3 regions of the Vibrio nigripulchritudo genome follow, and region 1 is predicted to be linked to each of the others. Evidence: riboswitches for the same ligand, from Rfam matches in the RefSeq annotation. Region 1 holds a riboswitch; each other region holds the start of a gene.
What was found. Region 1 has a riboswitch for thiamine pyrophosphate ahead of thiB (thiamine ABC transporter substrate binding subunit). Riboswitches for the same ligand answer to the same signal wherever they lie in the genome.
Positions count from the first base shown of each region.

Region 2: another riboswitch for thiamine pyrophosphate. It lies ahead of thiC (phosphomethylpyrimidine synthase ThiC); the one in region 1 lies ahead of thiB (thiamine ABC transporter substrate binding subunit).
Region 3: another riboswitch for thiamine pyrophosphate. It lies ahead of thiD (bifunctional hydroxymethylpyrimidine kinase/phosphomethylpyrimidine kinase); the one in region 1 lies ahead of thiB (thiamine ABC transporter substrate binding subunit).

Region 1 is NZ_AP027049.1:442,261-447,875, reverse strand. It holds gene QMG91_RS02290 (DUF2170 family protein) at 1-208, shown strand, start outside; gene thiQ (thiamine ABC transporter ATP-binding protein) at 210-914, opposite strand; gene thiP (thiamine/thiamine pyrophosphate ABC transporter permease ThiP) at 907-2,502, opposite strand; gene thiB (thiamine ABC transporter substrate binding subunit) at 2,834-3,826, opposite strand; TPP riboswitch at 3,871-4,002, opposite strand; gene QMG91_RS02270 (flavin prenyltransferase UbiX) at 4,082-4,705, opposite strand; gene mpl (UDP-N-acetylmuramate:L-alanyl-gamma-D-glutamyl-meso-diaminopimelate ligase) at 4,730-5,615, opposite strand, start outside.
Region 2 is NZ_AP027049.1:3,933,620-3,939,234, reverse strand. It holds rRNA gene QMG91_RS17985 (23S ribosomal RNA) at 1-898, shown strand, start outside; rRNA gene rrf (5S ribosomal RNA) at 993-1,108, shown strand; tRNA gene QMG91_RS17975 (tRNA-Thr) at 1,178-1,253, shown strand; rRNA gene rrf (5S ribosomal RNA) at 1,304-1,420, shown strand; gene crcB (fluoride efflux transporter CrcB) at 1,620-2,003, shown strand; TPP riboswitch at 2,054-2,172, shown strand; gene thiC (phosphomethylpyrimidine synthase ThiC) at 2,318-4,258, shown strand; gene QMG91_RS17955 (thiamine phosphate synthase) at 4,255-5,472, shown strand; gene QMG91_RS17950 (HesA/MoeB/ThiF family protein) at 5,456-5,615, shown strand, end outside.
Region 3 is NZ_AP027049.1:2,192,389-2,198,003, reverse strand. It holds gene QMG91_RS10095 (ABC transporter substrate-binding protein) at 1-762, opposite strand, end outside; partial or broken gene QMG91_RS10090 (ABC transporter permease) at 838-1,569, opposite strand; gene QMG91_RS10085 (ABC transporter ATP-binding protein) at 1,628-2,431, opposite strand; gene thiD (bifunctional hydroxymethylpyrimidine kinase/phosphomethylpyrimidine kinase) at 2,421-3,272, opposite strand; TPP riboswitch at 3,347-3,443, opposite strand; gene QMG91_RS10075 (AraC family transcriptional regulator) at 3,586-4,455, opposite strand; gene QMG91_RS10070 (aminotransferase-like domain-containing protein) at 4,565-5,615, shown strand, end outside.

The DNA.
Region 1 (5,615 bases):
TGCCTTAAACCGAGAGATCTTACAGACTCACAAGCTGATCCCACTAACTAATATTGGCGTCAATCGAGTTGATGAAGTGAATTACTATGTGGCTTACGGCGCACTCTCATCTCAGGCAAAAGACAAGAGCATAATCATTGAGATTGCCACTCTGTTCCGAAATGCCGAAACCTTTATCGACATGTATAACCATCATCTGGCGTACTAAGTTATTCACCTGCCCGAACAAACGCTGCCAATTCCTGATTTGAACCAGTCGATACCAGCTCCGACACTGGCAGTGTTTCCTGAACTTGTCCTCGAGACATAAACGCAAACTTTGTGGCTATCGCTTTGGCGTCGCTGATGTGGTGTGTCACCATCACAATGGCGATGCCCCGCTCTTTTGCCAAGCTCTGCACCAATGCCAGCATCTCTTCTCGAATAACAGGGTCAAGAGCAGAAAAAGGCTCATCAAGCAGCCAGATACCGTGAGGCTGGACAAAACATCGCGCCAGAGCCACCCGCTGCTTTTGCCCGCCAGAGAGTTGCTCCGGCAATCGATCCAGATAATCATGAATCCCAACCATACGCGCGGCATCTTCGACTCTTTGCTTTTCAGCGGAGCTGAGTTTTAAGCCAGGCTCTACACCGAGACCAATATTTTCCCGCACAGATAGGTGGGCGAATAAGTTGTTTTCCTGAAACAGCATGGAAAGTGGAATTTGGTGAGGTGCACGCCCAACCACCGACTGACCCGAGACTAAGATCTCTCCACCCTGAGGCTGAATAAAGCCTGCCACAAGCGCCAGCAGTGTCGATTTCCCTGCACCACTCGGTCCCATCAAAGCAAGGATATCCCCTTCTTCCACTTCCAAATTGAATTGAAAAGACTCGTTGTTGTAACGGTATCGCACGTCATGAAGTTTAAGAATGGTCATGGGTCTTTCTCGGTTTGAATAGAAGTTCGATCAGGGTAAAACTCAACACACTGAGCAGAAGCAGGCAAAGTGACACCACAGCCGCCGACTCCATCTGATAGCTGCCTAGCAGTTGGAAGAGATACAAAGGCAGCGTCCGGAATTCCTGACTGCCAAACAGCGCAATGGCACTGAGATCGCCCATCGACATCATAAAGCTAATAGAAAAGGCGTATGCGAATGATTTTCGAAGTGCTCGCCATTCCATTAACCTGAGATGATTCCAGCCTTTTATCCCTAGGGATGCCGACAGGTATTGATATTGCTGAACCAGTTGAAACATGGGCAGGGAAAGCGTCTTGATGACATATGGCAGAGCCATCAAACAGTTGACTGCCACCACAATCCAGAATGCCATCGCGAATACGTCGGCGATATCCCTAAGTAGTAAAAATAACCCGGTACTGATCACCAATCCGGGGGTCACCAAAATAATGGTGCCTGCCAGCTCGATTTTATCCGCCTTAAAAGCTTGCCGCTTTAAACGCCAGATTCGGCTGGTTGAAAGAATGGCTGTCCCCAGAAGCAATGCGAGCAGGCTTGAGATCCCCGCCACTTGTAAAGACGCAGACAACGCATTCCAGAATCGTTCATCACTCAGCGTAGTCAGAATCTTGTTGTTTAAACCGCTGAGTACCACCATACCCAGTGGCGGTAGAACCAAAAGTAAAACTCCGCCTATCCATAGCCCGTCCCATATCTTTGCCGATACTGAATCGGTGTACTTGGAGATGGGTTTCATGCTGCCAGCCGAGACAGACACAGGTTTAGAGAGCTTCTGAATACTGATGGCTAGCACACCACACAGTAGCATTTGCCACATGGCAAGCAAGGCGCCCGTTTGTAAATCAAAATCAAACTTTATTGCCTGATAGATCGCCAGCTCTATGGTCGTCGATTTAGGACCACCTCCCAGTGCCATTACCGTGGCAAAACTGGTGAAACACAGCATGAAGACCAGCCCGCTCACTTGAGGAAGCTGGGCTTTAAGACGAGGCCATTCTACCCAGAGAAATTTGTTCCATCGCGACATTCCCAAATGCGCACACAACTTGTGTTGTTCAGGTGGAATGCTTTCCAGAGACTGAAGCAATAGTCTTGCGGCATAGGGAAGGTTAAAGAATACATGCGCCAGTAGAATGCCGTTAAGGCCGTAGATAGAGAACGGCAGCTCTGCACCTAACGCTTTTAACCCATCCGCCAGTAAACCGCTGTTTCCATAAATAGCTAAAAGACCAAACACCCCCACCAGTACAGGCAACACCAGTGTGCTGGCAAATAGCTTCAGCAATAAACTACGTCCCGGGAACTGCCGGTAAGACAGAGAATGTGCGACGGGAATCGCCAGACCAACACTAAGTAAGGTAGACAACAACGCCTGATAGAAGCTGAATTCCGTAACGTGACGATAGTAGGGGTCGGTCCAGATTTGCAAAAGATTGAGTGAGGGAGAATGAGAAAGCAACGCCCACAAAGCTGACATGACAAATATCAGGATAAAGGTGGCAACAACTATCCCTACTTTGGGTACGTTTTGGTTCACGACGCAGAAAGCCTAAGCATATAGAAGCAAGCCATGCATTATACCCAAGCTACCGCAAGATGTGTGATTCAGAGCTCTATCTTCTGTTTTAGTTCAAGGAAAAGAACGCAGCGTAATGACCAGTCCTTTCCAAGTTCTTTGACGATGAAATGGAACAGAAGATAAGCTCCCAAGGGCGAGTTTGCTTGGCTCTCATACGGCGTTATCGATTTTTGATTTAGGACCACTAGCTCTTCAAATCGCTGTCTTGTCTGAAAACCAAGCAATTCTCGCTGAAACTAATATCTTGCGGTTGCTTGGGTATTTGCCTAGCTTGATGTCTGTTGAAAACTTAGAAAGTTAAGGCATTTTGCCATTCACGAATCCAGGCTTTGCGGTTTTGCGCCACCTCTTCTGATTCGAACAACAATGCTTTGCCTGGCAGGGATAATGTTTCGAAGCCTTTTGGCAGTTCCACATCCGTCACTGGGTACATCCAGTTACCTGTTGGCATCGCAGACTGGAATTCATCACTCAGGATAAATGCCATAAACTCATCCGCCAGTTTTTGATTGGCGCTGTTCTTCACTTTTGCCGCTACTTCAACCTGCGCATAGTGACCTTCAGCAAAGTTAGCTGCTGCGAAGTTTGCATCGTTCTCGGCGATCAAGTGGTAAGCCGGTGAAGTGGTGTAAGACAGAACCATGTCCGATTCACCTTCAAGGAACATTGAGTAAGCTTCTGACCAGCCTTTGGTTACAGTGACGGTTTTCTTCGCCAGTTGCTTCCACGCATCACTTACTTTGTCACCGTATACAGACTTCATCCAAAGCATCAGACCCTGACCCGGCGTTGACGTACGCGGATCCTGATAAATAACCTTCAGGTCATCACGCTTTTCTACCAGCTCTTTCAGGCTTTTCGGTGGGTTAGCCAGCTTCTCTTTGTTGTACACAAAGGCAAAGTAACCGTAATCGTAAGGGACAAAAGTACTGTCATCCCAACCACCTGGGATGGTAACGGTGCTGGTATCTACAGAATGTTCTGCCAGCAAGTCACTCTGTTTCGCTTCTGCCATCAGGTTGTTGTCCAACCCAAGAACGATATCCGCTTTGCTGTTCTTACCTTCAAGACGCAGACGATTAAGAATGGTCACGCCATCGTCAAGTGCCACAAATTCCAAGTTACAGCCACATTTCGCTTCAAATGCTTTTTCTACTGTTGGGCCCGGTCCCCAGTCCGCCGCGAAAGAGTCATACGTGTAAACTGTAAGTGTGTTTTGATCGGCGAATGCCGGCGTGGCAGCAAGTGTAGCGAGCGCTACGGTAGTCAGTGCGTATTTCACTGGTCGCTCCTATCCGTTGTTGAGCGGCACAGGGTTGAGATGAGGAAAATTCCACGCTCAATTCCTACGCCAGTATTATCTGGTTCAGGTGTACGGGTTCAAACCAAAGGTTTATCTCAGCCATAAGATGGACAACATTTTATGCGCCCAAACATTCAGCACCCCGATGAGAGTTGGTTTATTGTATCGCGTTATTTCCACTTAGCCATATGCAAATGGCTTAAATATCCAATTCGCTAATGATGCTTGGGGATACTAGCCGCGTTGATCATAACCCCAGCGAGGAACCAAGCCTTGTTCTACACCTAGATGATCCAGAATGCGGGCAACCATAAAATCAACCAGATCCTCTATGCTGTTTGGCTGGTGATAAAAACCCGGTGCGGCTGGCATGATGGTCACGCCCATTTGAGAAAGCTTGTGCATGTTTTCTAGGTGGAGTGTAGAGAAAGGCGTTTCACGTACCACCAACAACAGCTGACCTCGTTCTTTCATCACAACATCAGCGGCGCGCTCAATCAGGTTATCAGACATACCGTGGGCGATGGCCGCCACACTGCCTGCACTGCATGGGCACACCACCATCTGTTTAGGCGCAGCAGAACCTGACGCCACAGGAGAAAACCAGTCTTCTTTGCCACAAACCACCAGTTTATCCGCGTCGCAACCCAGATGTTCCACCAGCTTTTCTTTAGCACCGTCTGGCGATGCTGGTAACTTCAAACCATGCTCTGTCGCCATGACAACCCGCGCGGCGGAAGAGATAAGCAGATAAACGGTGTAATCTGCGGCTAACAGGCACTCCAGCAAACGGAGACCATAAGGTGCCCCCGATGCTCCGGTAAATGCCAAAGTGATGGTTTTCTTTTCTTGATTCATTCTTACTTCTTAGAGAATTTCTGATTACTTCTCGCTCTTGTATTTCAGAGCGTTGAGTAATTTATCATGGATCCCACCAAAGCCCCCATTACTCATGACCAATATCTGATCACCGAGTTCGGCTTTTTCGACAACACTGGATACCAGATCATCAATGCTGTCGGACGTATAAGCAGACTGTGAGCATTGCTTGGCAACATCATCTACCGACCATTCAATGGTTTCTGGCTGGAAAAGATACACGGAATCGGCTTTTTTAAGCGAATTTGCCAATGTTTCTTTATGAACGCCCATTTTCATGGTGCTTGAACGGGGTTCGAGCACAGCGATGATCTTCTGCTGACCGACTTTGTTACGTAAACCTTCTAAGGTTAGTTCAATGGCTGTTGGGTGGTGAGCAAAGTCATCATAAACTGTGACGCCATTTTCTTCCCCCTTTCGCTCTAAGCGGCGCTTGGTATTAACGAACAGCCCCAGTGCTTCACAGGCTAAATCTGGTGTCACACCCACGTGCCTTGCGGCCGCTATCGCCATCAGTGCGTTATCCACATTGTGATCGCCTATCAAATCCCAGCTGACTCTGCCGACCAGTGCCCCCTGGAAGTAGACATCAAACACACTACCATCGATTTTAACCTTCTCGGCTTTCCAGTCACCACCTTCTCCGCTGGTTTCTTTTTCACTCCAGCAGCCACGTTCCAGCACATCCTGTAATGCGTCATCGTTAATGGGTGAGAAAATGCGTCCATTACCCGGTACGGTACGAACCAAATGGTGGAATTGCTTCTTGATCGCTTCAAGGTCATCGAAGATATCTGCATGATCGAATTCAAGATTGTTCATCACCAGTGTACGTGGGTGATAGTGGACAAACTTCGAACGTTTATCGAAAAAAGCGCTGTCATATTCA
Region 2 (5,615 bases), 530 kb from region 1:
ACTCAGTGAAATTGAAATCGCTGTGAAGATGCAGTGTACCCGCGGCTAGACGGAAAGACCCCGTGAACCTTTACTACAGCTTGGCACTGAACATTGAACCTACATGTGTAGGATAGGTGGGAGGCTTTGAAACGCAGTCGCCAGATTGCGTGGAGCCGTCCTTGAAATACCACCCTTGTAGCTTTGATGTTCTAACTTGGCTCCCTTATCGGGAGTGAGGACAGTGCCTGGTGGGTAGTTTGACTGGGGCGGTCTCCTCCCAAAGCGTAACGGAGGAGCACGAAGGTGGGCTAAACACGGTTGGACATCGTGTGGTTAGTGCAATGGCATAAGCCCGCTTGACTGCGAGAATGACAATTCGAGCAGGTGCGAAAGCAGGTCATAGTGATCCGGTGGTTCTGAATGGAAGGTATCGCTCAACGGATAAAAGGTACTCCGGGGATAACAGGCTGATACCGCCCAAGAGTTCATATCGACGGCGGTGTTTGGCACCTCGATGTCGGCTCATCACATCCTGGGGCTGAAGTCGGTCCCAAGGGTATGGCTGTTCGCCATTTAAAGTGGTACGCGAGCTGGGTTTAGAACGTCGTGAGACAGTTCGGTCCCTATCTGCCGTGGGCGTTGGAAGATTGAAGGGGGCTGCTCCTAGTACGAGAGGACCGGAGTGGACGAACCTCTGGTGTTCGGGTTGTCATGCCAATGGCATTGCCCGGTAGCTAAGTTCGGAATCGATAACCGCTGAAAGCATCTAAGCGGGAAGCGAGCCCTGAGATGAGTCTTCCCTGATACTTTAAGTATCCTAAAGGGTTGTTCGAGACCAGAACGTTGATAGGCAGGGTGTGTAAGCGTTGTGAGGCGTTGAGCTAACCTGTACTAATTGCCCGTGAGGCTTAACCATACAACACCCAAGGGGTTTTGAGTGGACTCAGATAAGAACAGATTGAATGTGTAAGAATCAGAACTAAAAACAGCTTTCCAGATTAAAGAATTTGCTTGGCGACCATAGCGTTGTGGACCCACCTGATTCCATGCCGAACTCAGAAGTGAAACGCAATAGCGCCGATGGTAGTGTGGGGTTTCCCCATGTGAGAGTAGGACATCGCCAGGCTTTAAATTTAAAAGAAGCCCGTTTGCAAGAACGGGCTTTTTTAATCCATAGCATAAAAGAATTGAATGTGCTGGTATAGCTCAGTTGGTAGAGCGCACCCTTGGTAAGGGTGAGGTCCCCAGTTCAAATCTGGGTACTAGCACCATTAATTATTGTTTACAGATTGTGAGTCAGTCTGAAACAAAAAAGAATTTTCTTGGCGACCATAGCATTGTGGACCCACCTGATTTCCATGCCGAACTCAGAAGTGAAACGCAATAGCGCCGATGGTAGTGTGGGGCTTCCCCATGTGAGAGTAGGACATCGCCAGGTTCAATTTCCAAGCCCTGATCAGCCGATCAGGGCTTTTTCGTTTCTACATCATAAAAACTTGTTTCAAGTCACCAAAAGTGACTCCTGTAACTTTTAATATCTCACACTCTTCGTGTCTCAATGTATCCGAAAATAAAAACAATTTTTTGTGTATATAGAGATAGAATAATCGCAATATTCAAATGAAGGATAGGGGAAGATGGGACAATTATCCGTTCTTGGCTTTATTGCACTAGGTGGTGCATTTGGTGCCTGCTCACGATTTTTGGTGTCGGAGTTATGTGCAAGTTTATTTGGGCGAGGTTTTCCCTATGGGACGCTCACAGTGAACGTTGTGGGCTCTTTAGCGATGGGAATGCTCATTGCCTCGTTTGAGAATGGAAGTCTTGCCACAGAGCCCTGGAGACAGATTATCGGGTTAGGTTTCTTGGGAGCGCTGACCACGTTCTCAACTTTCTCTATGGATAATGTTTTACTGATGCAGCAGGGCGCTTTTTTTAAGATGGGTCTGAATGTTTTGTTAAATGTTATTCTCAGTATCTCTGCTGCCTGGATCGGTTTTCAATTGTTGATTAAAAGTTAATCTTTTTTACCTTTAGTCTTGGTTTTGACATAACCTTTCCCTTATACTGGCTTCACTTGTCGGAGTGCTCGAACACGTAGCGTGTTAAGTAATGAGCTGAGACCGCGTAGCGGGATCCGTTGAACCTGATCAGGCTAATACCTGCGAAGGGAACAAGAGAAGATACCATCACTCGAATACAATCGAGATCTATCTGATTTACAGTTGAGCACGAACTTGTTTTATCTGCTCACTGCCCTCTTGTCACAACAATCCGTCAAGCATTTTCTTCCTAGGGTTATGCCCTCAAAAATAATGATGCAAGGAAAAATGCTATGTCGAATCGCAAGCAAGCGAGACTGGAAGCCAAACAGTTTATTGATAATCTGTCGACCCAACCCTATCCAAACTCTCATAAAGTCTACGTAGAAGGTTCACGCAGTGATATTCAGGTCCCAATGCGTGAAATCAGCCTGGCTGATAGCCTGGTTGGTGGTACGAAGAAAGACCCTATATTCGAGCCGAATGACCCAATTCGCGTTTATGACACCTCCGGTGTTTACACTGATCCAAATTACGACATCGACTTGTACAGCGGTTTGCCAAAACTGCGAGAGAAGTGGATTGAAGAGCGTGCCGATACAGAAATCCTCGCAGATGTAAGCTCGGTCTACACTAAAGAGCGCCTTGAAGACGATACGCTTGACGAGCTTCGTTACGGAAACCTTCCAAAAATTCGCCGTGCAAAAGAGGGACAGTGTGTTACACAGCTACACTATGCGCGCCAAGGCATCATCACTCCGGAGATGGAATACATCGCCATTCGTGAAAACATGCAGCGTCGTAAGTTTGCGGATGAGCAACTGAATATCGAGCATCCAGGTGAAAGCTTTGGAGCGAACTTACCGAAAGAAATCACCCCAGAGTTTGTTCGTAAAGAAGTGGCAGAAGGTCGTGCCATCATTCCTTCCAACATTAACCACCCTGAATCAGAACCAATGATCATTGGTCGAAACTTCCTGGTTAAAGTAAATGCCAACATTGGTAACTCTGCGGTCACCTCTTCAATTGAAGAAGAAGTAGAAAAGCTGGTTTGGGCAACTCGCTGGGGTGGCGATACGGTTATGGACCTTTCAACCGGTCGAAACATTCACGAAACACGTGAATGGATCATGCGTAACAGCCCGGTTCCGATTGGTACGGTTCCAATGTATCAGGCGCTTGAGAAAGTGAACGGTATCGCAGAAAACCTCAACTGGGAAGTGATGAGAGACACCCTTATCGAGCAGGCGGAGCAGGGGGTTGATTACTTCACCATTCACGCTGGATTGTTGCTTCGTTATGTTCCGATGACGGCTAAGCGAGTCACAGGTATTGTTTCTCGTGGCGGCTCAATCATCGCTAAGTGGTGTTTGGCTCATCACCAGGAAAGTTTCCTGTACACGCATTTCCGTGAAATCTGTGAAATTTGTGCGAAGTACGACGTAGCGCTTTCACTGGGTGATGGTCTTCGTCCTGGCTCCATTGCCGATGCAAACGATGAAGCTCAGTTTTCTGAGCTAAGAACTTTGGGTGAGCTGACTAAGGTTGCTTGGGAATACGATGTGCAGGTGATCATTGAAGGTCCGGGTCATATCCCAATGCACATGATCAAAGAGAACATGGACGAGCAGCTTAAGCACTGTCATGAAGCGCCATTCTATACACTTGGGCCACTGACAACTGACATTGCACCTGGCTACGACCACATCACTTCAGGGATCGGTGCCGCCATGATCGGTTGGTACGGCTGTGCCATGTTGTGTTATGTGACGCCTAAAGAACATTTAGGTCTGCCAAACAAGGAAGACGTTAAAACCGGTCTTATCACTTATAAACTCGCCGCTCATGCCGCTGATTTGGCTAAAGGTCACCCTGGTGCGCAGATTCGTGATAACGCACTCTCTAAGGCTCGCTTTGAATTCCGCTGGGAAGACCAGTTCAACTTGGCTCTAGACCCGGATACAGCGCGTACTTACCACGATGAAACTCTTCCTCAAGAGTCTGGAAAAGTTGCGCACTTCTGTTCTATGTGTGGACCTAAGTTCTGTTCTATGAAGATTTCTCAGGAAGTCCGTGAATACGCAAAAGACACAAAACAGGTTGCGCTCGATCAGGCAATTGAGATCAAAATGCTAGATGACCCACTTGAGGGCATGCGCCAGAAGTCTGAGGAATTTAAGGCATCAGGGTCGGAACTTTACCATCCCGCTAAGCAAAGCGTTTTGGAGGAATAATGCCACAGCTACTTCTTCCGCAAGATAAAGTACATCTTACGGGTTTGGTGCAGTCGTGCTTATTGCTAGCGAAAGAGCAGGGATTTGATATTTCCGATATCGAGTTGGGCATTAGCCCAACTCCACTTGTTCAGTGCCATGTTGATGACAGGACGACAACACTGTTTCTTGGTGAAGGAGAAAGCGACGCCGATTTTGTTTGTCGCTTTGCTTCTGGTCAGGCTTCGCCTCTGGCAATTTCTGATCTGTCTAAGCAGGCTAATTTGCTACTACTGGATGTCTACCATGATTTTCAGTTGGTCGACTTATGGGCTCATGAAGGTACAAACCGAGCGATTGCTTTTGAAGGTTCGCCACTCAATGAGCAAGAACAAGAGTCATATGTCGCTTGGCTACTGACGGCTTTGGTCATTGATTTTCCTATTGAGGACGCATTAGTTATTGCTCGAGCGGCAGTCCGTGACGATGTTTCACGTGAAACATGGCCTTTGAATCTCGAAGCTTTTCCTGTTCCGGTGCTATCTGATAGCCTTTTGAATATTGATGTAGGTTGGAACGTCGAGAGTGATATTCAGTTCCCGTCTACAGATTCCGAAAGACTAAAACTATACCCAGTAGTCGATACGGTAGAGTGGGTTGCTAGATTGCTTGAGCTGGGTGTAAAAACCGTCCAGCTGAGAATCAAGGATTCACAAGACCCAGACCTTGAGTCAAAGGTGAAAGAGGCAATAGAGCTGGGGCAGCAGTATGATGCTCAGGTTTATATCAATGATTACTGGCAGCTAGCCATCAAGCATGGTGCTTACGGCGTGCATCTTGGTCAGGAAGATTTGGAAGTAGCAGAGCTTGATGACATTGCTGATGCAGGGCTACGTATTGGGTTGTCTACTCATGGCTATTACGAAATCTTGCGAATCAAGCAGGTCAATCCGAGCTACATTGCACTCGGGCATATCTTCCCAACGACGACTAAGGTCATGCCTTCAAGACCCCAAGGGCTGGTTCGACTCGAACTATACCAAAAGCTTGTAGGGACTTTTCCAACAGTAGCAATAGGTGGAATTGATCTGGAACGTGCTCCATCCGTATGGAAGTGTGGCGTTTCGAGTTTAGCTGTAGTTAGAGCGATTACGCTGAGCGACGATCCAAAAGAAGTGATCGGACAGTTTCACACCTTGATGAGTAGCAGGCAAAAGAGTGGCTCCGATTTCTGATTCAGAATTTCTCCGTTATCAAAGACAGATCGCTCTTCCAGAGATTGGTGATACTGGGCAGAGTAAGCTGAAAAAAGCGCGATTGCTGGTCATTGGATGTGGCGGGCTTGGCTGTTCTGCAATACAGCATTTAGCCTGCTCCG
Region 3 (5,615 bases), 1.8 Mb from region 1:
GGCAACAAACTCTTTCCACGATTGCTGAGGGTGGTTAACGATGTAGGTTGTCGCTTTTTCCAGAGCGCGATTAAACGCTTTGATGGCTTCTTTGTCGTGCGTTTTGGCGTTAGCAACGAATACCAGTTCGTCGTAAGTAGGTACGCCATGCTCTTCCGGGAAGAAAGCTTTTGCATCGTAACCTTCAAGAGCCAACTGGTTGCTTTCGAAGTTACGGAAACCACCCCAGATAGCGTCGACTTTGCCAGAAGCAAGTGATGATGACAGCGCCCAGCCAACATTGATGATTTCTACGTCTTTGTAGTCAACGTTGTGAGTGTTCAGCATAGTGCCAATGGTGGCTTCTTCATTGCCTGCGATAGCGATACCAATTTTTTTGCCTTTAAGTTCAGACAGGTTGTTTACCTTGCCTTTCAGAACCGTCAGCGTATTCAGTGGTGTTGCAACCAGTGTTGCTGAACGAATCAGTGGCAAGCCAGCAGCAACGTCAATAGTCAGGTTTGGCTGGTAAGAAATCGCCAGATCAACTTTATTCGCTGCAACCAGTTTTGGTGGTGTGCTTGGGTCAGCAGGTTCCTGAACGTTTACCGTAATGCCTTCTTCCTTAAAGTAACCGCGTTCTTTAGCGATGACGATCGGGCCGTGGTTCGGGTTAACGAACCAGTCCAGCATCAGAGTCAGTTTCTTTTCTTCCGCAGTTACATTAAAAGTAACCGCTGAGGCAGCAAGTGCAATAGCACTGAAAATGGTCTTCTTTTTCACAATATTTTCCTTTTTAAATCGCTGATTGATTTCCAGGTCAACAGACCCTATAGATCATTCCTATTGAAAGTGTGATTACTTTTCCCAAGGGATAAGTCTTTTAAGTGCTTCGTCTGCTGCAAAATACAGCGACACAGACAAAGCGGATAAAATAAAGAGCGCCGCGAACATTTCGTCGATCATCATGCGGGCATTCGCCTGCAACATCAGATACCCAAGCCCTTCGCTTGAACCTACCCATTCGCCACAAACTGCTCCAATCGGAGCCACAACAACCGCAACTCGGATTCCTGAAGCCAGAGTTGGTAGCGAAGCGGGTAGCTGGATATGACGAAGGGTTTCCCATTTCGTTGCACCCATGGTTTTCGCCAGATCCAGATAGCCTGTTGGGGTGTTGCGTAAACCGTCGTAACAACAGGTCGTGACAGGGAAGAAGATGATGATGGCTGCCATCACGACTTTGGAGGTAATGCCATACCCAAGCCAGAGCATTAAAACAGGGGCAATCGCAAACACCGGAATTGCCTGACTGGCGATAAGAATTGGCAACAACCAACGTTTAAGGGGGTTGAACATCAGCATTTGCAGGGCAAAGATCAGCCCCATTGACAAGCCGAGAAGCAGACCAAGCAAGATTTCCTGAGCCGTGACCCAGGTGTGTTTGAGCAACACATCCTGACGCTGAATCAGGCGCTCAAAGACATCAAACGGGGCTGGCAATATAAAAGCCGGCATGTCGAATATCACCACAATTGCCTGCCACAACCCAATCATCACCGACGCACTAATGATCACGCGCAGGAGAGGGAAGGAAATTTTCTCGCTTCGCTTAATGGCTCTGGCAACGGTAGAAAGCTGGTTTACGTTACTCATAGTCTTTCTCCAGCTTTTCAATAATGCTTTGTTGAAGCTTGGCGCACTCGGCATCCAGCTTTCTTGGGATGTCGGATTGAGGTAATTCCATAGCGTGAGCAAAGGCAGGAGCACCCTGCATCACGTATAGCTTGGAAGCCAGTCGAATGGCTTCGTGCGGGTCATGGGTAATGAGTAACACGGTTTTATCTTGAAGTAGCTGATGTGCCAGGTTCTGAAGTTTGTGACGATTTACTGCATCCAATGCCGAAAAGGGTTCATCCATTAGAACGATGGGTTTTTCCTGCATCAGAGTTCGGGCGATAGCAACACGCTGTCGCATGCCACCAGACAATTGCTGGGGAAGGAGATCCCTTTGGTCTGCCAAACCGACCTGTTCCAGTAAATGCAGTGCTTTTTTCTGGCTTTCTTTGTCTTTCAATTGCTTGCCAAATCGTGTGCTGAGCAAGACATTGTCTAATGCGGATAGCCAGGGCATCAGTAAATCTTGCTGCCCCATATACGCGATTTCATTGTCAACCGACAAAGGGTGTTTTATGCCTTGTTGGTCTTCCAACAACAGCGCACCTTTCCAGCTGGCTTTGGCGTTGAGAAGCCCTGCAAAATGGCGAAGCAGAGTCGATTTACCGCAACCGCTTCTTCCAAGAATGCACGTCCAGTACCCGACAGGAAATCGCATATTCAGGTCGGCTAATGTTGGCGTTTCGGCATCCAGATATTGCAGTTCACCATTTTCTAACGCGATGAACGCTTTATCCTTTGCAAGAGTCGTAAAACTCGAAGCTTCAGAGTACATCTTCATGTCCGGGGAAAAAGTGGTGAACCGGACCATGCCCCTGGCCTATATCCAGTTCATCAGCATGAGCGATGGCATTGGAGATGTAGTACTTACCCAGCTTGACGGCTTCTGGCAGTTCATAGCCCTGAGCTAGGAAAGAGGCGATAGCAGAAGAGAGCGTACAACCTGTGCCGTGAGTGTTTTGAGTATCAACACGTTTGGCGTTTAATGATTCAACCTTGTCAGGGAAAATCAATAAATCTGTACTGTATTCACTGCTTTCTAAATGCCCGCCTTTGAGCAGTACCGACTGACAACCCAGAGAGCGAAGCTGGTCAATCATGCTTTCCATATCGGCTTCACTTTCAGGCACTGGATTACCGGTTAAGGCTGCGCCTTCGGGCAGATTAGGGGTGATGACATCAGCAAGCGGCAATAACTCCGCTTTCAAGGTGCTGATGGCACTCTCTTCGAGAAGCAGATCCCCACTGGTTGCAACCATTACCGGGTCAACCACCAAATATTTTGGCTTGTATTGTTTTATTTTACTGGCAACCACTTTAATGATGCCCGAATCTGCCAGCATGCCGACTTTGACAGCTGCGATATTGAGATCGGTAAATACGGCGTCTAGCTGGCTTTCCACATGGTCTAGTGGGATAGGGAAAATCGCGGAAACGCCTTGTGTGTTTTGAGATGTAATTGCCGTGATAGCTGAACAAGCAAAGCTGCCCGTTGCTGAAATGGCTTTGATATCCGCCTGAATGCCGGCACCACCACCACTGTCAGAACCAGCAATAGTAAGTACGATTGGCGTATTCACACCTGTGGGGGAAGGGTGGTTGTTTTGTGTGGTCATAAGTGCTCCCGCAATACAGGCGAGCAGGAACTCTTCTGACTAAAGAATGGAATGGTAGTGAGATCAACCCATCGACAGTAAGATTCATAGTTCCCTACGCCAGTGTTAACTGAATCAGGTTCAACGGGTCTCGCTATGCGATCTCAGCCTAAGGCTCCCCGACTATTATTCGCGATGATAACAATTTTCATTAAAAGGGCAACGAATTGATCCCCGGCTTGGTGCGTACGTCTAATTAGTGAGCGAAATATCAATTATGATGACTTGATGTGTTAGCAAGTAAAATGCATCTTTTTGCTCATCAATGAAGTGTCTAGAAAAAACGAATGGGAAGGTAGAAGTCCAATTCGAATGCTTCATCTTCGCTAAGAAAGTGGTTTTTATGATAGTGAACATAAGCTGGTGTAGAACGAAGCTTAAACCCAGATTGTGGAAGCCAGGTTTCCAGCACTGTGCTTATTTGGGGAAGCAGTTCCCCGTAGATGCCTTTGAGTTTAAATACTGCGTGTAAGCCGCCGGGAATCACCATCTGGTTGACGACTCCCCGATATTTTAGGGGTTCTGAAATGCCCACACATGCAACGTATCGACACTGATCCAGCTCCACCCACGCTGGGTTTGAATGGTGTAAGCCAAACTGCTGCGAAAAATCTCGCCCATCATCTTTCGTCCACGCCTGCAACGTTAGCCATGCATTGCGAATCGAACGGCTGTAACCATTGTGACGAACATACGCCGCCATTCTGTCTGGGACTTCTTTTATTTTCGGAACGGGAAGAGGGCGGCTTGCGACTCTTTTGTAGCCCGCTGCGATTTCAGGATCTTTCAAATAGGGTTTATCGGATACCTGTAGATCGTGTTTGCGCCATTTGCCCGGTGACATATCGAATGTTGCTTTAAATGCTTTATTGAAAGAAGAAAGCGAAGAAAAACCACAGTTGTTAGCGATATCCAGAATAGGAGAAGAGGTATCAAACATGAGCTGATTGGCTGCGTATTCCATGCGCGCCCGGCGAATGTACTGGTGGATGGGTTCGCCAATCACTTCTTTAAACACACGGTGGAAATGCTGCTCAGAATAAGCAGCAATCGACATCAATTCCTTTACAGAATGCGTCTTAGTTATGTCTTGATGAATGTGGAACAGAACATCATTCATCCTAGAGGTATGTTGATAGCTCAAAATTCTAAAAAAGCATAAACGGACATAATGAAGAGCATAAATGGACAAACATGTTTTCGCAATAGACCATAACATTGAATTCAGAATTCAATGCTGCAATGGGAAACAAATGGAAGTCGCACAATCATTAAAACAAATCCAATCGTCTTATATACGTGAAATTCTAAGCGCGGCAAGCGACGAAAATGTCATATCGCTGGCTGGTGGTTTACCAGACGAATCAACGTTTCCAATTGCACTAATGAAGCCAGTTCTGGAAAGCTTGACCGAGAAACCGGCTGTTTTTCAATACGGTTTGACGGCAGGTTATCCGCCATTGCTTGAACACTTGGAGCAGGCTTTCAATCTTCCTGATACGCATCAAGCCATGGTTTGCACAGGATCGCAGCAAGGGTTAGACCTGATTGCGAGAGCTTATATAAATCCGGGGGATACCGTCGTTATGGAAGCACCAAGCTACCTCGGAGCAATGCAGGTATTCGGTTTAGTACAGGCGAACATAGTGACGGTGTCACAGAATGAGTGTGGTCCTGATCTCACGGAACTGAAATCTTGCTTTGCTTCTGAAAAGCCAAAGATGTTTTATGCGGTTCCTGACTTCCACAACCCGACAGGAGTTTGCTGGTCTCTATCAGTGAGGCAAGCCGTGGCGAACCTGTGTGAAGAGTACAATGTTGCCTTTATTGAAGATGCACCGTACCGAGAGCTGAGATTTCATGGGGAAATGTTGCCAATGGTGTCTGAGTTCTGCCCTCAGCACTCAATTGTCCTTAGATCCTTTTCCAAAATTGCTTCACCGGGTTTAAGGATGGGCGTAGTGACTGGCAAGCAAAGCTACATTGAACCGCTGCTTAAAATCAAACAGGGGGCGGATTTGCATTCTAGCGTGCCAATGCAGGAAGTATTGTTAGGTTTGCTCACTCATGATGGGTTCGATGATCACCTTGCTTCAATCCGTAGCCTCTATCGCAGACGTTATGAATGCCTAAAATCAGAGTTGGATAGGCAACTGCCAGAAAGCTGCAATTTGCAAAGCGTCGATGGTGGGATGTTTGTCTGGGTAACATTGCCAGAATGTGATACCTACATTCTGGCAAAAGCTTTGCTGGAAAAGGGTGTTGCAGTCGTACCAAGCCCTGTGTTTTACCCTAGTCCTGAAG